Regions from separate parts of the Caballeronia sp. AZ7_KS35 genome, predicted to be linked through region 3. Evidence: predicted binding sites of a transcription regulator. Region 3 holds the regulator's gene; each other region holds the start of a gene.
The links. The regulator FliA, encoded in region 3, starts transcription of late flagellar genes. The targets are predictions, from matches to a motif close to CTAAAGTTTNNNNNNNNNNNGCCGNTA.

Region 1 (5,793 bases), 270 kb from region 3:
CTGACGGGCGTGCTCATCACGCTCGCGGCGGCGGCGTGGCTGCGCTTCAATGCGAAGGAGAACGGCGTCGTGCTGTGGGCGCTGCTCGGCAACGGCGTGCTGTACGCGGCCTATCTCGCGTTGACGCTCGGGCGCTGACAAAGCTGCGGCACAAAGAAGAATGCCCGCGCGAGGCGGGCATCGAAGAGCGAAGCAGCGCGCCGAGAAAACCGGCACGTCGTTCTTGTTGTTCTTATAGGGGTTATCGGCGCGTGCGCAGGAAACTTCAGAACCGCGCGGCCTGATGATATCTGCTGACGGCCTTCGCGCCGTCCATCGAACGGCGATACGTCGTCGAGAGCGCCGCCTGCGCATCTTTTGCACGCGCGGCGACTGCGTCCATGCTCGCCTGAATCTGCTCGATCACCGCGAGTGCCTCGGCCGGCTGGTCCGCCTGCAGCGACATCACGAGTGGCGCACGCGCTGCATCGAGTTCGGCGGCGCGCGCCCAGTCGTTCTGGCCTACTGCTTCTTCGATCGCCTCGGTCAGCGTCCGGGCGTTTTCAATCGCTTCTTGCCGGTTCATGTCCCGTCCTTACGACTTGTTGGTCGCCAGCGCGCCCGCGCTGTTCGTGCCGCCGAAAAGGGCGGTCAGATAACTCGATTGCGTCGACATGCTCGACATCAGCGCGTTGAGCGCGGTGAACTGGGCGTTGTAGTCGGTCGTCAGTTGCGCTGTGTACGCGGTGAGTTGCGTCTGCTGGTCGGCGATGCTCGACAGATCCGCGTTCAACGCAGTCGTGCGCGTGTCGATGATGCCGCCTGTCTGCAAGAACGATGTCAGGCTATTGTTCAGCGTGGCCGCTACGCCATTGGTCGTGTTGAACAGCTTGGCGACGGTGCCGGAGTTGCTCGATAACGCGGCGGTGAGCGCGTCGTCGTCTGTCTTGAGCGAGCCGTCCGGCTGCAATGCAATGCCGATCGAAGCCAGATTGACCGCACTCGAGCCCGAGCCGATCGCCTTGCTGATCGTACTCGAGATCGTGTTCTTGATCGTGTTCATCATCGAGTCGCCGAGCAGCGCGCCTTGGGAGCTGGAGGTCGAATCGTACGAGGTCAGGCTCGAGGCCGTGGTGATGAAGTTGTTGTACGCGGTGACGAAAGAATTGATCGCGGTCTTCAGGTTGTCGGTGTCCTGGGTCACGGTCAGCTCTTGCGGCGACGACGCCACAGAGTCAGAAGTCAGCGTCATGCTAACGCCAGAGATCGCGTCCTTGACCGTGTTGCTCCCGCTCGTGACTGCCGTGCCCGCGATCGTCAGATGCGCGTCCTGGCCAGAGGATGTCTGGGTCCAGTTGCTGCTGCCGCTCGTGAGCGTGGTATAGGGAGTGACGGTCTTGGACGAATCGCTCGGATCGACCGTCGTCGTTCCCGACGTGACCCCCAGCGAATTAAGCCCGGAGTCGCTCGATTGCACTGTCATGTTGATCGCGCTAGAAACTCCTGTCGACGAGGAGCGCAGCACGAGGTGCTGACCATCCGCGCCATTGATGACGGTCGCTGTGACGCCCGGATTGTCGGACGCCGAGTTGATCGCGGATGCGATGCCCGAGAGCGTGTTGTTGCTGCTGTCGATTTTGACCGTACTCGACTTGCCGTTCACGTTGAGCGTGAGCGAGCCGGTGCCGAGGGCGCCTGCGGCGATCACGCCGGACGTGAGGGACTGCGATTTCGCGATGTTTGCGACGCTAACCGAGTAGCTGCCTGCCACGGCCGTCGTGTCGGCCGTGGCCGTGATGCCTTTGCCGTCCGCGGCGGCGGTGAATGCGCCGAGCGCCGTGCCGTTCGATAGGTTCGTGAGCGAGCTTTGCAGCAGCGACAGCACGGACTTGAGCGTGCCGATGGCCGTCAACTGCGTGTTGTCGGCCGTCTGCTTGTTGTTGAGCGCGTCGGTCTGTCCCGCGACCTTCGAGCTGACGAGCGCGTTTACGAGCGAGTTCACGTCCATCGTCGAGTTCGTGGAACCGCTGATGATCGACTGTGCGGCCTGCTGTACGGCGCTCGTCGGATCGACAGCGGAACCCGTTGTCGTGGCTACGGTGGTCATGTGTGCTCCGGTCGTTATGTGTCGCGATCGTTCGAGATTGGGCGGGAGTCGTCATCTCCCGAAAATGCGCGCAGGGAGACAAGCTCCCGGGCGCTGACTGCTGTGCTTCTACTGCAAAATCTTATTGCTGACGGCGCGCATGGTACTGAGAACGCGCGCCGGTTACAGCGTCGGCGATGTTCCTTAGCCGAGGAGCTTCAGAACCTGCTGCGGCAGCGAGTTCGCTTGGGCCAGCACCGAGATACCAGCTTGTTGCAGAACCTGAGCCTTCGACAGGTTCGCGGTTTCCTGCGCGAAGTTCGCGTCGGTGATCTGCGACTGAGCGGACGACAGGTTGGTCGACTGGGCCGTCTGCGTCGACGAGATCGACGAGAAGCGGTTTTGCGCCGCGCCGAGTGCCGCCTGGATGCCATTCACGGCGTTCAGCGCGTTGTCGATGGATTCGATCGCGAGGTTCGCGCCGCCCGTCGTGCTGATGTCGATGTTCGAAACCGTCGTCGGCTTGTTGTTCGCCACGGCTTGCGACAGACCCGTTGCTGCTGCCGTCGTGTTGGCGGTCGTGTCGGCGAAACCAGCAGCCGTCGAGAGTGCACCCGTGCTGTTGAACGACAGGCTCTTGCCGGTCGAGGTTTCCGTGCCGACGGTGAAAAGCGACGATGCCGTGCTCGCGGACAGCGTACCGGCTGCCGTGGTCGGATCCGCACCGTTGATGCCGAACGTGTATCCGCCGCTTCCGTCGCCATAGACTTCGATCGACGTGATCGCCGCGGTGCCCGAGCCGGTGTACGCGGTGCCATCGGCGTTCAGGCTGACGTTGGCAATCGTGCCGAGCGAAGCAGTGGCATACGTGGCGGTAGTCGGCGCAGCCGGATAGCCAGAGGTCAACGCGACGTTCGTCGAGCTGATGCTCGAAATTTTGGTGTCGCCGGCGGTCTTGTCGGCCGTGGTCAGTGCGCCTTGGGGCGAAAGCGTCAGCGCGGTGCCGCTACCCGTCGTGGCCGAGCCGAACAGGTTGGAGACGGCCGTGCCGGACAGCGCCTGGTTGTTCTGGTCCGTGAACGTGAAGCCGCCCTGGCCGTCAGCCAGAACGTTGATCGACGTGATCGAGGCCTTTGCATTGCCCGAGACGGCGTTGCCCGAGCTGTCGAGCGCCAGGTTCGTCAGCGTGCCGAGAGTCGAGCCCTTCGAGACGACACCGGTGCCGAGCTGCGCGGCGGACACGCCCTGGCTCAGGTCGACGCTGATCGACTGACCGACGTTAGCGCCGATCTGGAAGGTCTTGACGCCAGCGGAGCCGTCGAGCACGTTGGTGCCGTTGTACGTGGTTTGCGAAGCGATACGGTTCACTTCAGCGATACGTTGCGTCACTTCCTGCTGGAGCGCTGCCTGGTCAGTCGACGAGAGCGAGCCCGTCGATGCCTGGACTGCCAGCTGACGGATACGCTGCAGGTTGTCCGTGATCTGCGACAGGCCGCTCGATGCCGTTTGGGTCATCGACACGCCGTCGTTCGCGTTGGAAACGCCCTGGTTCAGGCCGTTGATCTGTGCAGTCATGCGCGAAGCGATTGCCTGGCCGGCGGCATCGTCGGCAGCGCTGTTAATGCGCTTGCCCGACGACAGACGGGTGATGGCCGAAGACAGCGCGCTTTGCGTGTTGTTCAGGTTCTGCTGTGCAACCAGCGAGTTGATGTTGCTGTTGATACCGATCATTTTGTTCTCTCCTGGGAGACTGTATCTGGCTTCGGCTAAAGCACCGAGTAAGTTGCCTGGCGGTCCTGCGCTCGGTGATAGCCGGCCGCCTACTTGTGGTTATCGGGCCCCTCGAAAAAAACTTAAGGCCCGCGCAAACGATTTGTGTAACGAATTCTGTTGCGAGGCCGCGAAGCCTTGCCCGGCAAGGCGCCGATTTCGCGCGTATGCTTTTTAGTCCCTCACGACGCATCCGGAGCGCACATGCAGACACGCAATATCGGCACATCGGAACTGAAAGTTGCGCCGCTCGTCTTCGGCGGCAACGTGTTCGGCTGGACTGCCAACGAGCGCACGTCGTTCTCGATCCTCGACGCGTTCGTCGATCACGGGCTGAATTTCATCGATACGGCCGACGTCTATTCCGCCTGGGTCGACGGGCATCAGGGCGGCGAATCGGAGACGATCATCGGCAAGTGGTTCAGGGAAAGCGGCAAGCGCCACCAGGTCGTGCTCGCGACGAAAGTCGGCAAGCTGTCCACGCGCGCCGGGCTCTCGGCGGCGAACATCGCGGCGGCCGTCGACGATTCGCTGCGGCGTCTCAAGACCGATTACATCGACGTCTATTTCTCCCATTACGACGACGAAACCACGTCGCTCGACGAAACCCTCGACGCGTATCAGACGCTCATCAAGGCGGGGAAGGTGCGGGTGATCGGCGCGTCGAACTACACGGGCGAGCGGCTAGAAGAGGCGTTGAAAGTCGCGAAGGATTCGGGCTTGCCGGCGTATCAGATTCTGCAACCCGAATACAACCTCTACGACCGCGAGGGCTACGAGACCGGTCTCGAACCGGTGGCAGAACAGCACAAGATCGCCGTCGTGCCGTATTACGCGCTCGCGAGCGGCTTTCTGTCGGGCAAATATCGGTCGAAGGCGGACACGCAGCGCAAGGCGCGCGGCTCGCGCGTCGAAAAGTATCTGACGCCGCGCGGCCTCGAGATTCTCGACGCGCTCGACGAAGTCGCGAAACGCAACGACACGACGCCCGCGACGGTCGCGCTCGCGTGGATGATCGCGCGCCCGAGCGTGACGGCGCCGATCGCCAGCGCCACGTCGGTCGCGCAACTGGAGAGCTTGGCCGCCGCGACGCGCCTGCAACTCGCAGCCGACGATATCCATCTGCTCGACGAAGCCAGCGCGTGGCAGAAATAGTTCTGTTGCATCAATGAGTTGGCAGGCGCGCGGGAGTTGGCAATGGCGCGGTGTTCTGGTAACATCGCGCCCGAATCGAGAAATGTGCCCGATTTCCTGCCTTCGCCGCTGAAAATGACAATGTCAACCAACAGCGGCGAACGGCTCTGAAACGCGCCTTCGTGTGGTTCTTTCGAAAGCGCCTGCCGCTTCCGCGGCTGAATCTCAACGCTCTCTTTTCCGGCCTCCGTGGCCGCTTTGCTCGTGTCCGTCGCGCCGTTCTCACGTCCGGCGGACGATCGGAGTGCCGGGGCGCGGCAACTCGCAGTCGTCGCGCGCTTGAAAATACGTTTAGCAAACCAGGATTTACATGACCACTATCGTCCTCAAAGAAAACGAGCCGTTCGATGTCGCGATTCGGCGTTTCCGCCGCACCATCGAGCGCAATGGCCTGATCGCCGAACTGCGCGAGCGCCAGTCGTACGAAAAGCCGACCACCGAGCGCAAGCGCAAGAAGGCCGCCGCTGTCGCGCGCCTGCGCAAGCGCCTGCGCAGCCAGATGCTGCCGAAGAAGATGCACTAAGCGTCTTGTTCGGGCGAGGGTTTTCGGATCCTCGCGCCGAACGGCAAAACGGCGGTGCGACCCGTAAGGGCGCACCGCCGTTTTCGTTTCTATTGCCTTTTTTAGCGAGGGCGTTCAGACGAACGCGTGACGCCTGCCAAGCGCCGCGAGCAACGCCGGCCACTCTTCGATTTCGGCGTAGTCGTGAACTTCCTCCAGCTCGATCAGCAGATCGATGATGTTCGGATCGTAGGCATTCACG
Region 2 (5,793 bases), on a different contig from region 3:
AGCGTGGCGATGCCGACTTGCGGATAAAAAGCGTCGATGAAACAGGGGACGAACAAGGCGACTTTCATGACGGGTTCGGCGATTTGGTAAGCTTGGTCTGACCAAGACTTTAATGAGATGCCTCTTTCGTGTCAAACTCGGGCATTCCCCGGCTTTCACCTCGCATTCACGTCGAACGATGACTTTCCAGCCCGTCCATGCGCATTCCTACGCCCGCGTGCGTCTCTCCGATGTCGTGTCGGGACAGATCCGGGAATTGATTTCGAACGGCACGCTGCTGCCGGGCCAGCGCCTGCCCGCCGAGCGCGATCTGGCGGAGCAGTTGAACGTGTCGCGTCCGTCGCTGCGGGAGGCGTTGATCCGTCTGGAGTCGGACGGATTCATCCGCGCGGCCGGGCGCGGCGGTTTTGTCGTATCGGATGTGACCGCGCCGCTCGTGTCGCATCCGCTCGCCGCCCTGCTCGAGCAACAGCCGAACGCGAGCGCCGACGTTCTCGAACTTCGCCACGGCCTCGAAACGCTCTCGACCGCCTACGCCGCCGAGCGCGCCACCGACGACGATCTGGCGCGCATCGCCGCTGCCTTCGACGCGCTGCAAAACGCCGTCGCCGAAAAAAGCACGCGCATCGCGGAGAGAGACGCGGCGTTCCATCTCGCCATCGCGGACGCGACGCACAACGTCGCGCTCACGCACGTCATGCACGGACTCAATGAACTGGTGCGCGAATCGATGCTCACGTCGCACCGTCTCGTCGATTACGACGACGAAGTCGAAGCGAACCTGATGACGCAGCATCGCGCGATCTTCGATGCGATCGTAGCGCGCGATCCGGCGCGGGCGCGGGAGTGCGCGGGCGCGCATCTCGATTACGTGCGCACGCTGTATCGCGATGTTCCCGCGAAGAAAAACCGCGCGGCCTGATCCAATCACATTACGAATCTGTAAGCCGCAAGAAAGTGATGATAGGACGTCGCCTACACGCATTTCGGACACGCACGGCTAACGCGGGCGGCGCATCCTCGCGATACTGAAACCGTCGAAAACAACATGCGAAGGAGGACAACATGCCTTATCTACTCGGATGGCTGCTCGGCGTGCCGGTCATCGTGCTGGTGATTCTGTATCTGATCTTTCATTGACCGCATGCGGGCACGAGATGCATCGAAGAGCCAAGGGCGTCGATACAATACGACGCCCTTTCTCTTTTCCGAAGGATGACGATGAACCGCTCCGTCCTCGCGCTCGCCGCATCGCTCGCACTTTTCTCCGGCGCCGGACTCGCGCACGCGGAGGAAATCGCGAGCGTCAACACCAACTTCCGCTTCACCGGATCGGACCGCGTGACCGTCGATGCGTACGACGATCCGCTCGTCCAGGGCGTCACCTGCTATGTGTCCCGCGCGCGCACGGGCGGCGTGAAAGGCACGCTGGGCATCGCCGAAGATCCGACCGAAGCGTCGATCGCGTGCCGCCAGGTCGGGCCGATCAAGATCGCCGAACCGCTCAAGCAGAAAACCGACGTGTTCTCGGCCGGCATGTCCTTCATCTTCAAGACGCTGCATGTGGTGCGCGTCGTCGATACGAAACGCAATACGCTCGTCTATCTGACTTACAGCGACCGCATCGCGACCGGCAGCCCGAAAAACAGCGTGACGGCGGTTCCGATGCCCGAGGGCACGACCATACCGGTGAAGTGACACGCAACTGTCCGGCCGGGCGCGAAGCAAAGTTGTAAACTGGGCGATTCCGCTTATCTCAGAATTGCTCGATCATGCACGCCGACCGTTTCCGCAATGCCGCACGCTACTGGCGCTCGCCGCTCGTGCCGGACGCGGACATGGTCACGGCCGAATACTACGATCACGAATTCTCGCCGCACTGGCATGACGCCTATACGGTGCCCGTGATCGAGGCCGGCGCGGAGTGCTTCGACTATCGCGGCGCGCATCACGTCGCCGAAGCCGGTTCGGTGCCGGTGATCAATCCCGGCGAAGTGCATACCGGCGCGCGGGCCGTCGATGCGGGCTGGCGCTATCGCGTGTTCTATCTGCCGGTGCCGTTCGTCGAAACTCTCGCGTGCGACCTGTCGGGGCGGCCGGAATCGTCGCCGTGGTTTCCGGATGAAATCATCCGCGATCCCGATCTCGCGCGGCGTTTGCAGATCGCGCATCGCCTGCTGGAAAACGGCGCCGACCCGCTCGCCGCGGAACTGGCGCTCGTCGATGCAGTGACGACGCTGCTCGGACGCCACGCGCTCGAACGTCCGCGCATCGCGCCGCTCGCCGCCGACGCGCACCGCGTCACGACGATGAAATCCCGCCTGGCCGACGATCTCCTCGAACCCGTCACGCTCGCCGAACTCGCGCAGACGGTCGGTCTCTCGACCTTCCACGCCGCGCGCCTCTTCACGCGCGAAACCGGTCTTGCGCCGCATGCGTGGCGCAATCAGCTGCGGATCGTGCGCGCGCTGCCGGCGTTGCGCGCGGGCGCATCCGTGACGGATGTCGCGGCGGCGAGCGGTTTCACGGATCAGAGTCACTTCACGCGCCATTTCAAGCGCACGTTCGGCGTGCCGCCCGGCCGCTGGCGTTAGGCGGTCCGGCCTCGGGAAAGCGCAAGAACGTACAAGCATTCTCATCGACGTTTTGCGTATCCTCGCTTCCATAGGAGGAAATCTTGAAAGCAACACCTTTGCGCGAATTCGCCGCCGGCGCACGCGACACCATCCCGATGATGATCGGCGCCGCGCCCTTCGGCGTGATCTTCGGCACGCTCGTCACCGCAAGTCCGCTCACGCTCTGGCACGGCCAGTTGATGTCGCTCGTCGTGTTCGCGGGCTCGGCGCAGTTCATCGCGGTCGGCCTGATCGCGTCGCACGCGAGCTTCGCCGTCATTCTGGCGACGACGCTCGTCGTCAATCTGCGTCATGTGCTCTATTCCGCGACGCTCGCGCCGTATGTCGCGCATCTGCCGCGCCGCTGGCGCTGGGCGCTCGCGGGCATGCTCACCGACGAGGTCTTCGCCGTCGCCTACGCGCACTATCGGAAGCGCGCGCCGGGCGAGATCGGGCCGCACTACTTCTTCGGCTCCGGCGTCGCGATGTATCTGAACTGGCAGTTGTGGACGCTCCTCGGCCTCCTGTTCGGCGCCGCGTTTCCCGGACTGAAATCGCTCGGGCTCGACTTCGCGATGGTCGCGACGTTCATCGCGATCGTCGTGCCGCAGCTCGTCGCCGTGCGCTTCGTCGCGGCGGCGCTCGCATCGGGCGTGCTGTCGTTCGCGTGGCAAGGCTGGCCGTACAAGCTCGGCCTGCTCGCGGCGGTGTTCGTCGGCGTGGCCGTCGGCATGCTGCTCACGCTGATGGAAAACCGTCCGCAGGCGAAGGGCCACGCGAAACATCGTCTGAAGAACGCGAAGGAGCGCACGCAATGAACTACGTCACGCTGATCTTCGGCATGGCGGCCGTTACGTTTGCGATCCGCGCCGCCGTGTTCGTGCTGGGCGAACGCCTGCCCTTTCCGCCGATCGTCCGCACCGCGCTTTCGTTCGTGCCGGTGACGGTGCTCACCGCGATCATCGTGCCGATGACCGTCTCGCCGCACGGCAACGGCGCGGAAATCACCTGGCGCAATCCGCAGCTCGTGGCTGCGATCGTCGCGATCATCGTTTGCGCGTTCACGAAGCGGCCGCTTTTGACGATTGCCGTGTCGCTCGCGGTGTTTTTGGCGTGGCAGTTCGCCGTGCTGCGCTAAACGTTTTCTCTCCATCAGCCGTTAAACGGCTTTCAAAGAGCATCGAAGAATCCTCAAGTTCCCGAAGCGCGCGCCGATAACAGAAACGAATGGACTCCGCCTGAGACGCGGCGCCGACAGCTTTTCCCGCCTTCGGAGATCGAAGGCGGAACCGGGAACCAACATGCGTCAAATCACCTTATCGTTACGCGACGAGACCATCGCTTCGCTGCAGCGCGATTTCGAAGCGTTCACGCGTCTGTCGCTGAAGCTGGATCCGCAATTCGTCACGCCTTCGTTCGAGGACTTCCTGCGCGCGAAGCTCCTGGACAACAACACGCCGCTCACCGAGCAGGCGGTGCAGCGCATGCTCACGCACGGCCAGTACGCGTGGGCGAAGCGCGCGCTCGACAAGGAGTTTCCGGACGTCGTCGAGATCCTGATCCGGCAGGCAGCCGAGCACGGCTTCGCGTTCGCGATCCGCGCGGACTGGACCGCCGAGGATCTCGTCAAGGCATCGCGCGCGTGGGCGACGGCGATCGTCACCGAAGCGGACGGCGACGTATCGCAAGTCGACATGCTCGCCTCGCAGATCAAATCCGCGGCGGCGGATATTCGCGAAGTCGAGGAAAAGATGCAGACGCCCGCATGGCGTCTCGCCGATTCGCTACGTCAGCGCGTGTATGAAACCAAGATTTCGGTGGAGACGAGCATCGGTTCGACCGCGCGCGAGAAGCTCGGCGAACTGCGCTGCCTGCTGCGGCTCGGCATCTTCTATGGCTCGATCCAGAAGCAGGAAGCGCAGCAAGTGCTGGAATATCTGCGCTCGCTGCGGCCCGAGCTTTTCGTCGAAGAGCCTTACGACGGCTACACACGCTTCGCAGCATGGCTGCGCAGCATCTTCTCGCCGTCGCCGCGCGCGCCGCGTGCATCGCGCGCGCAGCGCTGAGATTCAGGTCAGTCCCACATTCCCTTTAGGCGCGCCGCGATATCGATCTTCGCTTTCGCGGCCGCAGCCAGCCCCGCCGCCGTCGGCGCAGCGGGCGCGATGACGGGCGGCCACGCGGCCGCTTCGAAGTTCTGCATCAGATGCGGCGGAATGAAACGCGTGCGCTGCGCCCATACGTGACGGTCGCCGAGATGCGTCTGGTTGTACACGTAGAAGCGCTGCGGCGTGATGATGTGCAGGTCTTCCTTCGCGCGCGTCATCGCGACGTATAACAGCCGCCGTTCCTCGTCGAGTTCTTCGTCGCTGCCCGTGCCGAGATCGGACGGAATGCAGCCGTCGACGCCGTTCAGCACGAACACGTTGCGCCATTCCTGGCCCTTCGCCGAATGGATCGTCGAGAGAATCAGATAGTCTTCGTCGAGCAGCGGCACGCCGGATTCGTCGCTGGTCGCGTCGGGCGGATCGAGCGTCAGTTCGGTGAGAAAGCGCTCGCGCGTGGGATACGTCGCCGCGATGCTTTCCATCTGCAACACGTCGCCGATGCGGATCGCCGCGTCCTCGTGATTGCGTTCCAGATGCGGCTCGTACCAACGCCGGATCATTTCGAACTCGGCGGGCCAGCCGGAGTCGCGGCCGCAGAGCTTCGCCATCAGGCCGACGAAACGCGGCCAGTCCTCCGACGCGCGCGCGGGCGCCTGAAACGCGGCGATCGCATTCGACGCCACCGCGTCCGGCGCGCTCACGCTGTCGAGCAGGCGCCCGGCGATCGCCGGTCCGACGCCCGGCAACAACTGCGCGACGCGAAAGCCCGCGACGCGATCGCGCGGATTCTCGGCCCAGCGCAACACCGCGAGCACGTCCTTGACATGAACGGAATCGAGAAACTTCAGTCCGCCGAACTTCACGAACGGAATGTTCCGGCGCGTCAATTCGATTTCGAGCGCCGCGCTGTGATGCGCGGCACGAAACAGCACCGCCTGCGCCTTGAGCTTCATGCCGCCTTCGCGCGCTTCGAGCACTTTTTCGACGACATAGCGCGCCTGATCGGCTTCATCGGCGACGGCAACGACGCGCGGCTTTTGCGCCGATGCCTTGTCGGTCCACAGATTCTT
Region 3 (5,793 bases):
CAATGAAGGATTCGACGGAATCCGCAAACACTGTCCTTCGATGTCGTAACTCCAGCCGTGATACGGACACACGATCTGATCGCGCATCACATGCCCGAGCGACAACTGCGCGCCCCGATGCGGACAGTAATCGCGCCACGCATGCGCCGCGCCGATGCTGTCCCGCCACACGACGATCCGCTCATCGGCCACGATGAATCCGCGCGCGCCGCCTTCCGGCACGTCTTCGCTATTGCAAACGGGCAGCCATTCGGCAGCTAAAGAAATGGATTCGTCGCGCATCGCCGTGAATGAGAAATGGACGTTCTTAAGCTGTTCTTACACGAAACACAGCGTCTTCGCAAAACGTTGCAAAATAGCGGATCGCTCGCTCGGTGCAACTCGATACCACTCCATTCAGCCGATGCCATGCGACGGGGCCGCAGTACTTGGCAGCAAGATAAAAGAAAGAAATCACCATCCAGGGGTTCAGTATGGAGCAGGCGCATCAACCGGCACGCCGGACTTATGCCTTCGCATGGTCCGAACACCGGAATCCGGAACGCGAGCAGGCCACGCTGCGGGTCTGGATGGGAGCGGTGGTTCTTCTGGCTTACGGCGTTTTCGCGTGGCTCCGCCCTTCACACGATGCCTTCCTGACCACGCGCCTCGTCGCGCTCTATGTGTCTTATGGGGCGATCACGCTTCTGATCGTCAGCCGCATGAGCGCGCCTTCTGTTGCGCGCCTGACCGTCACGACCATCGCCGATCAGACGATCCTCGGGCTCGCGCTCGCCGCGGGCGGCGCAACGGCGCTGCCGCTTCTCTGGGTGATGTTCTGGTTTCTGATCGGTTCGGGATGCCGATACGGCAAGCGCACGCTCGCCGTATCGTGCGCGACGGCGCTCATCATCGTCACGGCGATGGCCGTCTGGCAGCCGTGGTGGCACGAGAATCTTCCCGCCGCGATCGGGCTCGCGCTGAGCGTACTCGGCGCATCGGTGTATCTGAGCGTGCTCGTCGATCGGCTCGGCAACGCGAATCGCGATCTAGCGCGTCAGGCATCGACCGATCCGCTCACGGGTCTGTCGAACCGGTACGCGCTGGAAAGAGTCGTCGATCGCGCGATGAACGCGCCCGAAGCCAATGGCGATCACGCCACCGCGCTCCTTCTGATCGATCTCGACGGCTTCAAGGAAGTGAACGATACCTACGGTCACGCCGTCGGCGATCTGCTGCTGCAAGCCTTCGCGGACTCGCTCGCGAAGCGCATGCGCAAGTCGGACACCATCGCGCGTCTGGGCGGCGACGAGTTCGTCGTGCTCGCGCATCAGATGCGCGACCGCGACGCCGTGTTGTCGGTGGCCGACAACATCCATTCGGCGCTCGGCGAAATTACGTCGGTGCAGGAGCGGCCGGTGTCGGTATCGGCGAGCATCGGCGCATGCCTGCTTTCGAGCGCGGCGTCCGCGCATCAAACCGGCATGACCGCCGTGCTGCGCGCCGCCGACCGCGCGATGTACCGCGCGAAAAGTCTCGGCGAAGGGAAAACGGTCTTCGCCGAGACGCGGGACTTCGAGATCAGCTAGGGAACGTCAGGCCTCGACGCTCGTCCACGCCTGCTCGCGCAGCTTCGTGCGCAGACGCGCGACCGCCTGGCTGTGCAACTGACACACGCGCGACTCGCTCACTTCCATCACCGCGCCGATTTCGCGCAGGTTCAGGCCGCGTTCGTAATAGAGGCTCATCAGGAGCTTCTCGCGCTCGGGCAGCTTATCGATGGCTTCGATCAGCGCGCCGCGAAGGCTGTCGTCGAGCAGCGCGGACAGCGGATCCGAACGATCGACGCAATAGCGGTCGAGGAACGGCTCGTCGTCGGCGGAGCGATCGAAGTCTTCGTAATAGATCAGCTGGCTGCCGTGCAGGTCCTGAAGCATCGACTGATATTCGTCGAGCGGCATCTTCATGTGCTCGGCGATTTCCTGCTCGCTCGCCGCGCGGCCGAGGTTCTGCTCGACCTTGTGCACCGCCGATTCCACTTCGCGCGACGTCTTGCGCATGCTGCGCGGCAGCCAGTCGTTCGCGCGGAGCTCATCCAGCATCGCGCCGCGGATGCGCTGGCTCGCATATGTTTCGAACTGCGCGCCCTGATCTTCCTTGTAGCGGCTCGCCGCGTCCAGCAGGCCGATCATGCCGGCCTGAATGAGATCGTCGAGATCGACGCTCGCCGGCATCTTGGCGACGAGTTGGAGCCCCAGCCGTCGAACGAGCGGTGCGTATTTCGTCAGCACTTCCGACTGTGAGAGTTTGCCTTGGGCGTTATACATCTTGGTCACCTATCTTGATCACATCGACGCCGTGCTGCTCAATGCAAAGTCGTGAAGCGCAGCCGCACGATGCGACGCCTCCCGCGCGCCCTGTACAGAGTCGCTAACCGGATTTCGCGCGTCGGCCTGGCCGCCCGCATCGCGCATATAAGGCGCGGGGCGCATCGGCCAGTGCAGGAGCTCCGCCGCGATTGCGCGGTAGTCGCGCGCCGCGGCCGTGGCCGGGAACGCTTCGACTGCGCAGCGTGAGAGTTCCATCGCCCGAGCGACGCGCGCATCCTCGGACACATATCCCGCCTGCACGAGCGACACGGCCAGATACCGGCTCGCGACGCCCGACAGGTTGTCGAACGCGACCGCCGCGTCGGCCGGGTTCTGCACGTGATTGACGAGCACGCGGAACTGGCCGATCGCATGGGCGTAGTGCAGTCGTTTCATGCACGCATACGCCTCGGTGATCGCCGACGCGGCTACCCGCGTCACAATAAGAAAGTCATGCGCCTGCGCCGCGAGCGTCGACAGCGCGCCGTGGCGATCGAGTTGCGCATCGATCAGCACGATGTCCGCCGGACCGTCGAGCAGCGCGCGGCATTGCGCGGCATCGTGAACGATGCGTTCGTCGCGCGGCGCGGCCATCAGCGAGAAGCCGAACGGCGTGCGCTCGACGGCATCGCCGAGCATGCGCCGGCCCGACATCACCGAGGCGAGCGCGCCCGCGTCTTCGGTGCCCACGAGACGGCTCACCGATCCCGCGTTGCGGTGCTCGTCGATCACGAGCACGTCCTTGCCGTGGATGGAAAGCGCCGCGCCGAGATTCACCACCGCCGACGTGCATCCGATGCCCGCCGGTCCGCCCGCGATCGCCACCACGCGCGAACCGGCGCGCGTGAGGAGCCGTCGCAGGCCTTCCGCCTGGTCGAGCACGAACTTATCCAAAGTGCACCTCATGCAGTTCGGTCGTGGCGCGCGCGGACAACGCGGACAGCAGCGCAGGCGTTTCTTCGTCTTGCGGCACGAAGGGCGAGTTGTCGCGCGGGATGCAGAACGCGCTCTTGATGAGAAACCGCTTGGTCGCGACGTACAGGTTCTCCGGCACTTTCTGACCGGTCGACACGTAATGCACCGGCAGCTTGTAGCGGATGACCGTATCGAGCACGCCGCCGAGATTCGTCGCCTCGTCGAGCTTGGTCAGGATGCAGCCCGCGAGCGGCGGCTGGTCCGCCGCGCTCTTGTAGGCCTGCACGACTTCGTTGAGCGTGTCGCCGTGGCTCGTCGCGTTGAGCAGCAGGATGCGCTGCACCGGATGACCCGCGCCGCACAGCATCGCGATCTGATCCGAGACCATGCGATCGCGCTGGCTCATGCCGATCGTGTCGATCAGCACGATATGTTTGTTGCGGAGTTCCGAAAGCGCGAGTTGCAGGTCCGCGCCGTCTTTCACCGCGTGAACCGACACACCGAGAATCTTGCCGAAAATGCGCAGTTGCTCGTGCGCGCCGATACGGTAGCTGTCGGTCGTGAGCAGCGCGACCTTGCTTGCGCCGAAGCGCATCACGCAGCGCGCGGCGAGCTTGGCCGTCGTGGTCGTCTTGCCGACGCCAGTCGGGCCCATCAGTGCGAACACGCCGCCGCGTTCCATCAGCGCGTCTTCGCTGTCCATCACCGGAATGTTCGATTCGAGCACCTGCTGCACCCACTCGAGCGCGCCTTCGACGCTCTCGAGTTCCGGCATGTTGTCCACCATCATGCGGACGAGCTGCGCCGAGAAACCGGCGGCGAACAAACGCTTCGTGAGCGCGCCGCCCGTCGGGTTGCGGCGCTGGCGCTCGCCCCACATGAGACCGGAGAAGTGCTCTTCCATCATCGAGCGCATCGACGAAAGCTCGTTCATCACCGTTTCGTTGACGACCTGCTCCATGCGCGTGCGGATCGCTTCGGTGACGACGGCCGCCGCGTTCGCGGGCAAGCCATCGAATGCGTGTTCCTTCGATGCCGGCGCGGCGTTCGCCTCGGCTGCTTCGGCGTGCGGCGCGCTCGCGTTGATCTTCTGCGCGGCGCGGCGCGCGGCGATCTGCGCGGCTTCGCGTGCCCAGTCGGGCGTTTGGACCTTCGGCTCGACGGCGGCTTCCGCGCGCTTCGTTTGCTGACGCATGGCGTAGCGGGCCGAGTCCGCCGTCTTTTCGACGCGCGTCTCTTGCGCAGTCACCGGGACCGGCACGCCCATGCCGCGTGCGATCGCAGCCGACGCGGTCAGCGGACGGTTCGACGGCATCGACGCCTGCTGCGCGATGCGCTTCGCATGCTCGATCAGCCACGGATTGGAATCGGCCATCGTCGGCGGCGTGTCGTCTTCTGCGCGAGCTTCCGGCTCGGCGTGAAATTCATCGTCCGCATCGGTGTTCGCGCCGAAGACGGACGAGAACACATCGCCGCTCGCGTACGGATTCGCGGCCGGCTGCTTCGCCGGCATCGCGGCTGCAGCGGCGGCCAGCGCGGCGCGCGACGTCCCCGCCGAACGTGCTGCCTGTTCCTTCGCGGCGGGCGAGATCGACGCGATGTCGCTGTCCGCGACGCCGACGATCTCGACCGAGCCGTCATCGAGCGTGCGATTGGACAACACGATGGCATCGGGGCCGAGCGCTTCACGAACCTGGCGCAGTGCGTCGCGGCTGTTCGCGCCGATGAATTTACGAATGTTCAAACTTGCCCCCGATGAGGTGAAACTGCGATCTTTAGCAAGCGGACCCACTTGGCTCGTTGCCGTGTCCGCTTTTCAGTGAAGCCATTATTGCGAACTTGAGTCTTTGTCCATCGCTGGATAAGGGGTGAGAAAAAGGGGTATTTCGGCTGATGGAAGCGCGCCGTGCATCGCAAGGGCGGGCGTTTGCCCGGAAAAAGATTCCGCTTCGCCCGTTTCCGCGCGTGGGCGCGGCGGCGTAAGCTTTAGGCTCCGCGCGCATCGAAGCCGCGCCGGACAATCAAAGGAGACTTCTTCGCATGACGTCCGCTGTCCCTTCCTCACAGGATCAAACCACCGGCGCGCGATTGCTCGTCGATGCGCTCGTCCATCACGGCGTCGAGCGCGTGTTCTGCGTGCCCGGCGAGAGCTTTCTCGCCGTGCTCGATTCCCTGCACGACGAGACCGAGCAGATTCAGACGATCGTCTGCCGCCACGAGGCGGGCGCGGCGAACATGGCCGAGGCGGTCGGCAAGCTCACCGGCAAGCCGGGCGTCGCGATCGTGACGCGCGGGCCGGGCGCGACGCACGCGTCGATCGGCGTGCACACCGCGTTTCAGGACTCGACGCCGATGATCCTGCTCATCGGCCAATGCGCTCGCGATCACATGGATCGCGAGGCGTTTCAGGAAATCGACTATCGGCGCATGTTCGGGCAGATGGCGAAGTGGGTCGCGCAGATCGACGATCCGCGCCGCGTGCCTGAATACATGAGCCACGCGTTTCACACGGCGATGTCCGGCCGTCCGG
Region 4 (5,793 bases), on a different contig from region 3:
CGATGCGACGACGCCCACGGCCGCGCTGCTCGTGCCGTTCCTGCTGATTCCATCGGGGATGGGACTCGCGGTCCCGGCGATGACGACCGCGCTGCTCGGCACCGTCGGCCAGCCGCGTGCGGGCACGGCGTCGGCGGTGCTCAACACGGCGCGGCAGGCGGCGGGCGCGATCGGCGTCGCGGCGTTCGGCGCGCTCGCGGCTCATGGCGACGGCGCGGCGAGCGCGCACCAGATCGTCGATGCGGTGCGCTGGTCGGCGGCGATCTCCGTCGCGCTTCTGTTGTGCGCCGCGTTGATCGCGCGTCATGTGAACAATCCGGCGAGCGCGAACGCCGAAGAACGTGTTACTTAGAGACGGACGTCGGGAACGGCCGTTGCAACGCCCAGGTAAAGCCGCGAATCTTTTGAGGACAACACCATGTCGACAATGCCCCGCTCCCCCGAGGAGCCGCTCGAACCGGACCCGGACAAGCTGCTCGATCCCGACGCCGCGCCGAACCCCGAAGATCCGGACATGCCTGACGGCCCGGATTCCGCGACGCCGATGGTGCCCGCCGATCCGAAAAACGGCGAACCGCGCATGTAGAACGCCGGGCGGCCATCGCGCGCATAAAGCAATGCCCGCGCGGCCTTGAAAGCGGCGCGGGCATTCTTACTGATGCTCGTGGACGAAGAGCGTTACAGGCTAGTGGTCTGCACCGCGCCGGTTTCCAGCGCACGCTCGATGAGCGCTTCCTGCTGCGCCTTGCGAACGGCATCGGCGACGAGCGTATCGGGCGCTTCCACTTCGGCCTTGATCGCGCCGATGATGCCGTCCGCTTCGACGATCACGAGCGATTCCGCCGAATCCGCACGGCTGATGATGACGCGCAGCGGCCCGCCGCCCTCCGCGATGCTGGCGCAAAACTGCATCGTTTGCCCGCCGATCACTTGTTCGAATGTTTGAATCATCGCTGCCTTCCGCGTTGGTTGGACAAAAGCTGACACAGGCTGCGCGCCAAGCGGCGCGCAGCCTGCTTTCTCATTGATCCGCGCATGTCGACTAGGTTCAATTCTGTAAGCATGCGCGGCGCGACGCAAGCTCAACGTCTTGCGTCGGCGAGTTCGCGAAGGATGGCGGCGGTCGAATCGTCGGCGGGAAAGAAGGCTTCGATCGCAAGCTCCGACAACGTGATGTCGACGGGCGTGCCGAAAACCGTCGTCGTGCTCAAGAACGACAGCACGCCGTGCTGCGTGCGCAAACGCAAGGGCACGACGACGGGATCGGTCTCGCCGCGCGGCTCGTGGGTCGCGTGACGCGGCGCGGGATACGCCTCCAGTTCGGCCAAGAGCGCGACGAGCGTCGCATCGCCGGACACGTCGATTTGCCGGCGCAGGCGCGCGAGCAGATGCGCGCGCCACTCGTGCCAGTTGTCGATGGCATCGGCGAGACCTTGCGGATGCATCGACAGCCGCAGCACGTTGACGGGCGGCACGAGCAATTGCGCATCCGCCGATGCGACGAGCGGCGCGAAAGCCGCGTTGGCCGCGATCATCGTCCAGTGACGATCGACCGCGAGCGCGGGATACGGCTCATGCCCTTTGAGCACGAGATCGACAGCACGCCTGGCAGCGGAAAGTTGCGGATCGGCCAGCGCGCGCTCGCGATAAAGCGGCGCATAACCGGCCGCGACGAGCAGCGTGTTGCGCTCGCGCAGCGGCACGTCCAGTTGCTCGGCGAGGCGCATCAGCATGTCCCGGCTCGGCAGCGAGCGGCCCGATTCGACGAAGCTCAGGTGACGCGTGGACACGTCCGCAACGCCTGCGAGATCGAGCTGGCTCATGCGCCTGCGCTGACGCCATTCGCGCAATAGCGCGCCGACGTCCGATCGAACGGCTGGATGTACGAGGGTCGAGTTCATGCAACCGATGTTAGACGAAACATGATCACGCGATCCATTACCTGCGAAGTAAGCGGCGCCACGAACGTAACATTTACGCCGCAAACATTTGCGAAGAAAAACTTGCGCGCGACACCCTAAATCTCCGGCACTTTCGCGCCGATAAGTCCAACAACAAGCGAACAATGCGTCGCGAGCCGTGCGCGTCTCAATCCCGAGCACGCACGGCCCGCGGCGCCCGGACTTTTGCGGAGAAATCATGTTTGTCATCATCGGATGGTTGTTGGTCATCGGCTCGGTGATCGGAAGCTTCGTCGGCGTCGGCGGCCACCTCGCGGCCCTCGTGCAACCGTTCGAGCTGCTGTGTATTTTCGGCGCGGCGATCGGCGCGTTCGTCGTGTCGAATCCGACCGCGACGCTCAAGAAAACGTTGCAATCGATTCCGAAGGCGTTCAAGGGCGGCGGCTACACGAAAGAGAAATATCTCGCGCTGATCGCATTGCTCTACGAACTGCTTCAGAAGGCGCGCAAGGAAGGCATGATGGCGCTCGAAGCCGATGTCGATGCGCCCGAGTCCAGCCCGGTCTTTCAGAAGTACGAGCACGTCATGGCCGATCATCATCTGCTCGACTTCATCGTCGACTATCTGCGCATGATGTCTGCGGGCAATGTCAACGCGCTCGAAATGCAGGATCTGATGGACGAAGAGCTCGACACGCACCACACCGAAAGCTCGATCGCCGCGAACGCCATTCAGAAAATGGCCGATGGCCTGCCTGCATTCGGTATCGTCGCCGCGGTGATGGGCGTCGTGCACACGATGGGCTCGGTCGGCGCCGCGCCCGCCGTGCTCGGCGAGATGATCGCGGGTGCGCTCGTCGGCACGTTCCTCGGCATTCTGCTGGCGTACGGCTTCATCGGCCCGCTCGCGGACCTGCTCAACGCGAAGGGCGCGGCCGAAGCGAAGCCGTTCCAGTGCGTGAAGTCCGTGCTGCTCGCATCGATGAACGGTTATGCGCCGACGATCGCGGTCGAGTTCGGCCGCAAGGTGCTCTTCACCGCCGATCGTCCGAGCTTCAAGGAACTCGACGACGCGGTTCGTGCCACCAAGATGCCGAAGGCGGCTTCGTGATGACATCGGGTACGCAAAGGACCAACGCACATGGCTGAGAAACCGTCACGCGATCCGCTGCAGTCCGTGCTTGCGCCGACTGTCGTCGTCAAGCGCAAGAAGAAGGCGCACGGACACGGCCATCATGGCGGCGCATGGAAGATCGCCTACGCCGACTTCGTCACCGCGATGATGGCGTTCTTTCTGTTGATGTGGCTGCTCGGATCGACATCGAAGTACGACAAGGAAGGCATCGAGCAATACTTCAATACGCCGCTTTCCGCATTGTTCGGCAACGATGGCGGCGCGTCGGCGCATACGAGCGTCATCGCGGGCGGCGGCAGGGATCTGTCGAGCACGCGTCCGGGTGAAGGCAACAAGACCCAGACGCAACCGGTGCCGCAATCGATCGCGCGCGCTGCCGTTGCGATGGACGACTTGCGCAAGCTGCAGCAGCTCAAGCAGAAGCTGATGGCGCTCATCGAGCAGACGCCTGCGCTGCGCGCGTATAAGGACCAGATTCGCATCGCGATCACGAGTGAAGGCTTGCGTATCGAGATCGTCGATTCGCTCAAGCGGCCGATGTTCGCATCGGGCAGTTCGAGACTCGAAAGCTATGTGACGACGATTCTGACGAACATCGGCGCATCGCTGAACGATGTCGATAACCGCGTGTCGATCGCGGGGCATACGGATGCAGTGCCCTATTCCGGCGGTCAGGCGGGCTATTCGAACTGGGAGCTTTCGAGCGAGCGGGCGAATGCCGCGCGGCGCGCGCTCGTCGCGGGCGGCATGAAGGAAAGCAAGGTGCTGCAAGTGCGCGGACTGTCCGACGTGCTGCCGCTCAACAAGGATGTCGTCGACGAGCCGACGAATCGGCGGATCAGTATTCTCGTGCTGAACAAGGCCGCGGAACAGGCGTTCTTCCGCGATGGCGGCAGAACCACGGTCGATGAAACGCGGCCTGTCGAAGCGGCGCTTCCCGCGCCGGTCTCGGTCAAGTCGGATGCGCCGGCGGCGGTAGTGAAGTAGACAACGCTCGCGGCTTGACGAAGCGCCATGCACATCGAATCGTGCATGGCGCTTTTCATTTCAGCCGAGCCACTCCGCGACCGTCTGCACCACGAGCCAGACGTTCGCCGCGCTGATGACCACGAACAGCGCCCACGCGACGAGCTTCATGAACGGTTTGTTCGAGAACGCTCCCATGAGGCCGCGATCGCTCGTCATCCGGATCAGCGGATAAAGCGCGAACGGCAGTTGCAGGCTCAGCACGACCTGACTCGCGACCAGCAGCTTGCCGACCGCGCCGTTGCCCATCACGTACACGCCGATCAACGCTGGCACGAGCGCAAGCGCCCGCGTGATGAATCGGCGCTGATAGCACGGGATTTTCAGTTGCAGGAACCCTTCCATGATGACCTGCCCTGCAATGGTCCCGGTGAACGTCGAACTCTGGCCCGATGCAAAGAGCGTCACCGCGAAGAGAATCGCCGCAAGCCCGGTTCCCACGATAGGCGCAAGCAGCTTGTACGCATCTTCGATCTCGGTCACTTGCGTGTGTCCCGTCGCGTGAAATGCCGATGCCGCGAGAATCAGGATCGCCGCATTGATCAGCAGCGCGAGAACGAGCGACACGATCGTATCGAGCCGCGAGAGATTGATCGCCGATGCAAGGCTCTTCGCATCGCGATTCACCACGCGCGTCTGCACGATCGAGGAATGCAGATACAGGTTATGCGGCATCACGGTCGCGCCGAGAATGCCTATCGCGAGATAAAGCGGCTCGCGATCGCTCAACGCGTGAATCGATGGCACGAGCCCGGCAGCAACCGAAGGCCAATGCGGTTTGACGAGCACGAGCTCGACGATATAACCGACGCCGATCGTCGCGATGAGCCCGAGCATGATGGCTTCGAGGTCGCGAAAGTTCTTGCCTTTCAGGCCCAGCACGATGAGCGTATCGAATGCGGTGAGCACCACGCCCCACATCAGCGAAACGCCGAACAGCAAATGAAACGCGAGCGCGCCGCCGAGCACTTCCGCGAGATCGCACGCGATGATCGATAACTCCGCGAGCATCCATTGCACGCTCGCGACCGGTTTCGCGTAACGCTCACGCGATAGCTGCGCGAGATCCTTTCCCGTGACGATGCCAAGGCGCATCGAAAGACATTGCAGCACCATCGCCGCAAGACTCGACAACACGACGACAAAGAGCAGGCTATAGCCGTAGCGTGAGCCGGCTTCGATATCCGTCGCCCAGTTGCCCGGGTCCATATAGCCGATGGAAATGAGCAAGCCCGGCCCCGCGAATTGCAGAAGCTTCTTCCATAGCGGCGCGCCCGGCGAAACGGCGATGGAGCCTTTGACTTCCGATGGGCAAAACGGCGCGGTGGCCGTGGTCGGCAGATTGAACGGCAATTTATCGAGTCCTGATGGGATATCGGGGACAACATCCGCGAACGATGTTGTTCAGGTAGCTTACAAGGCGCGTCTCGCGGGCGAGTCTATCACCGGCTGCGCGCATTCACAGACAGCCCCAATCTGACCAAAGCGTCATCTCATCGCCAGCATCTCGTCACGGTACGACAAATAGAATTCAGTGGTGGCTGTAGCGAGCGTGCCGACGCTGCATATCGCGCAACCGCACGTCCCGTTCATTTTTACCCGCATGAGGAGTGCGCCATGAAACTAGTCACACGCATCGCTGTAATCGCCCTTGCTGCCGCGCCGCTCGCCGCGCTCGCACAATCCGAAGGTCTCACGCGCGCGCAGGTGAAAGCGGATCTGCAACGCGTC

Region 1: the regulator FliA is predicted to act here: its motif matches at 3,897-3,923, upstream of NCT05_RS01685 (flagellin N-terminal helical domain-containing protein).
Region 2: the regulator FliA is predicted to act here: its motif matches at 3,806-3,832, upstream of NCT05_RS11850 (DUF4088 family protein).
Region 4: the regulator FliA is predicted to act here: its motif matches at 2,019-2,045, upstream of motA (flagellar motor stator protein MotA).

What each region holds. Positions count from the first base shown of each region.
Region 1 is NZ_JALQDV010000001.1:351,286-357,078, forward strand. Features, by position in the region: gene NCT05_RS01670 (sodium:calcium antiporter) at 1-138, shown strand, start outside; gene fliT (flagellar protein FliT) at 266-565, opposite strand; gene fliD (flagellar filament capping protein FliD) at 575-2,086, opposite strand; gene NCT05_RS01685 (flagellin N-terminal helical domain-containing protein) at 2,270-3,796, opposite strand; gene NCT05_RS01690 (aldo/keto reductase) at 4,040-4,990, shown strand; gene rpsU (30S ribosomal protein S21) at 5,340-5,552, shown strand; gene NCT05_RS01700 (hypothetical protein) at 5,667-5,793, opposite strand, start outside.
Region 2 is NZ_JALQDV010000009.1:339,326-345,118, forward strand. Features, by position in the region: gene NCT05_RS11820 ((Fe-S)-binding protein) at 1-68, opposite strand, end outside; gene NCT05_RS11825 (FadR/GntR family transcriptional regulator) at 179-922, shown strand; gene NCT05_RS11830 (CreA family protein) at 1,222-1,698, shown strand; gene NCT05_RS11835 (helix-turn-helix transcriptional regulator) at 1,773-2,594, shown strand; gene NCT05_RS11840 (AzlC family ABC transporter permease) at 2,732-3,433, shown strand; gene NCT05_RS11845 (AzlD domain-containing protein) at 3,430-3,753, shown strand; gene NCT05_RS11850 (DUF4088 family protein) at 3,917-4,681, shown strand; gene NCT05_RS11855 (ATP-dependent helicase) at 4,690-5,793, opposite strand, start outside.
Region 3 is NZ_JALQDV010000001.1:80,029-85,821, forward strand. Features, by position in the region: gene NCT05_RS00395 (Rieske 2Fe-2S domain-containing protein) at 1-282, opposite strand, end outside; gene NCT05_RS00400 (GGDEF domain-containing protein) at 474-1,568, shown strand; gene NCT05_RS00405 (RNA polymerase sigma factor FliA) at 1,575-2,306, opposite strand; gene NCT05_RS00410 (MinD/ParA family ATP-binding protein) at 2,325-3,242, opposite strand; gene flhF (flagellar biosynthesis GTPase FlhF) at 3,235-5,007, opposite strand; gene NCT05_RS00420 (thiamine pyrophosphate-binding protein) at 5,304-5,793, shown strand, end outside.
Region 4 is NZ_JALQDV010000030.1:72,509-78,301, reverse strand. Features, by position in the region: gene NCT05_RS18660 (MFS transporter) at 1-352, shown strand, start outside; gene NCT05_RS18655 (hypothetical protein) at 419-586, shown strand; gene NCT05_RS18650 (hypothetical protein) at 679-951, opposite strand; gene NCT05_RS18645 (helix-turn-helix domain-containing protein) at 1,083-1,901, opposite strand; gene motA (flagellar motor stator protein MotA) at 2,140-3,012, shown strand; gene motB (flagellar motor protein MotB) at 3,043-4,023, shown strand; gene NCT05_RS18630 (Nramp family divalent metal transporter) at 4,084-5,415, opposite strand; gene NCT05_RS18625 (DUF4148 domain-containing protein) at 5,680-5,793, shown strand, end outside.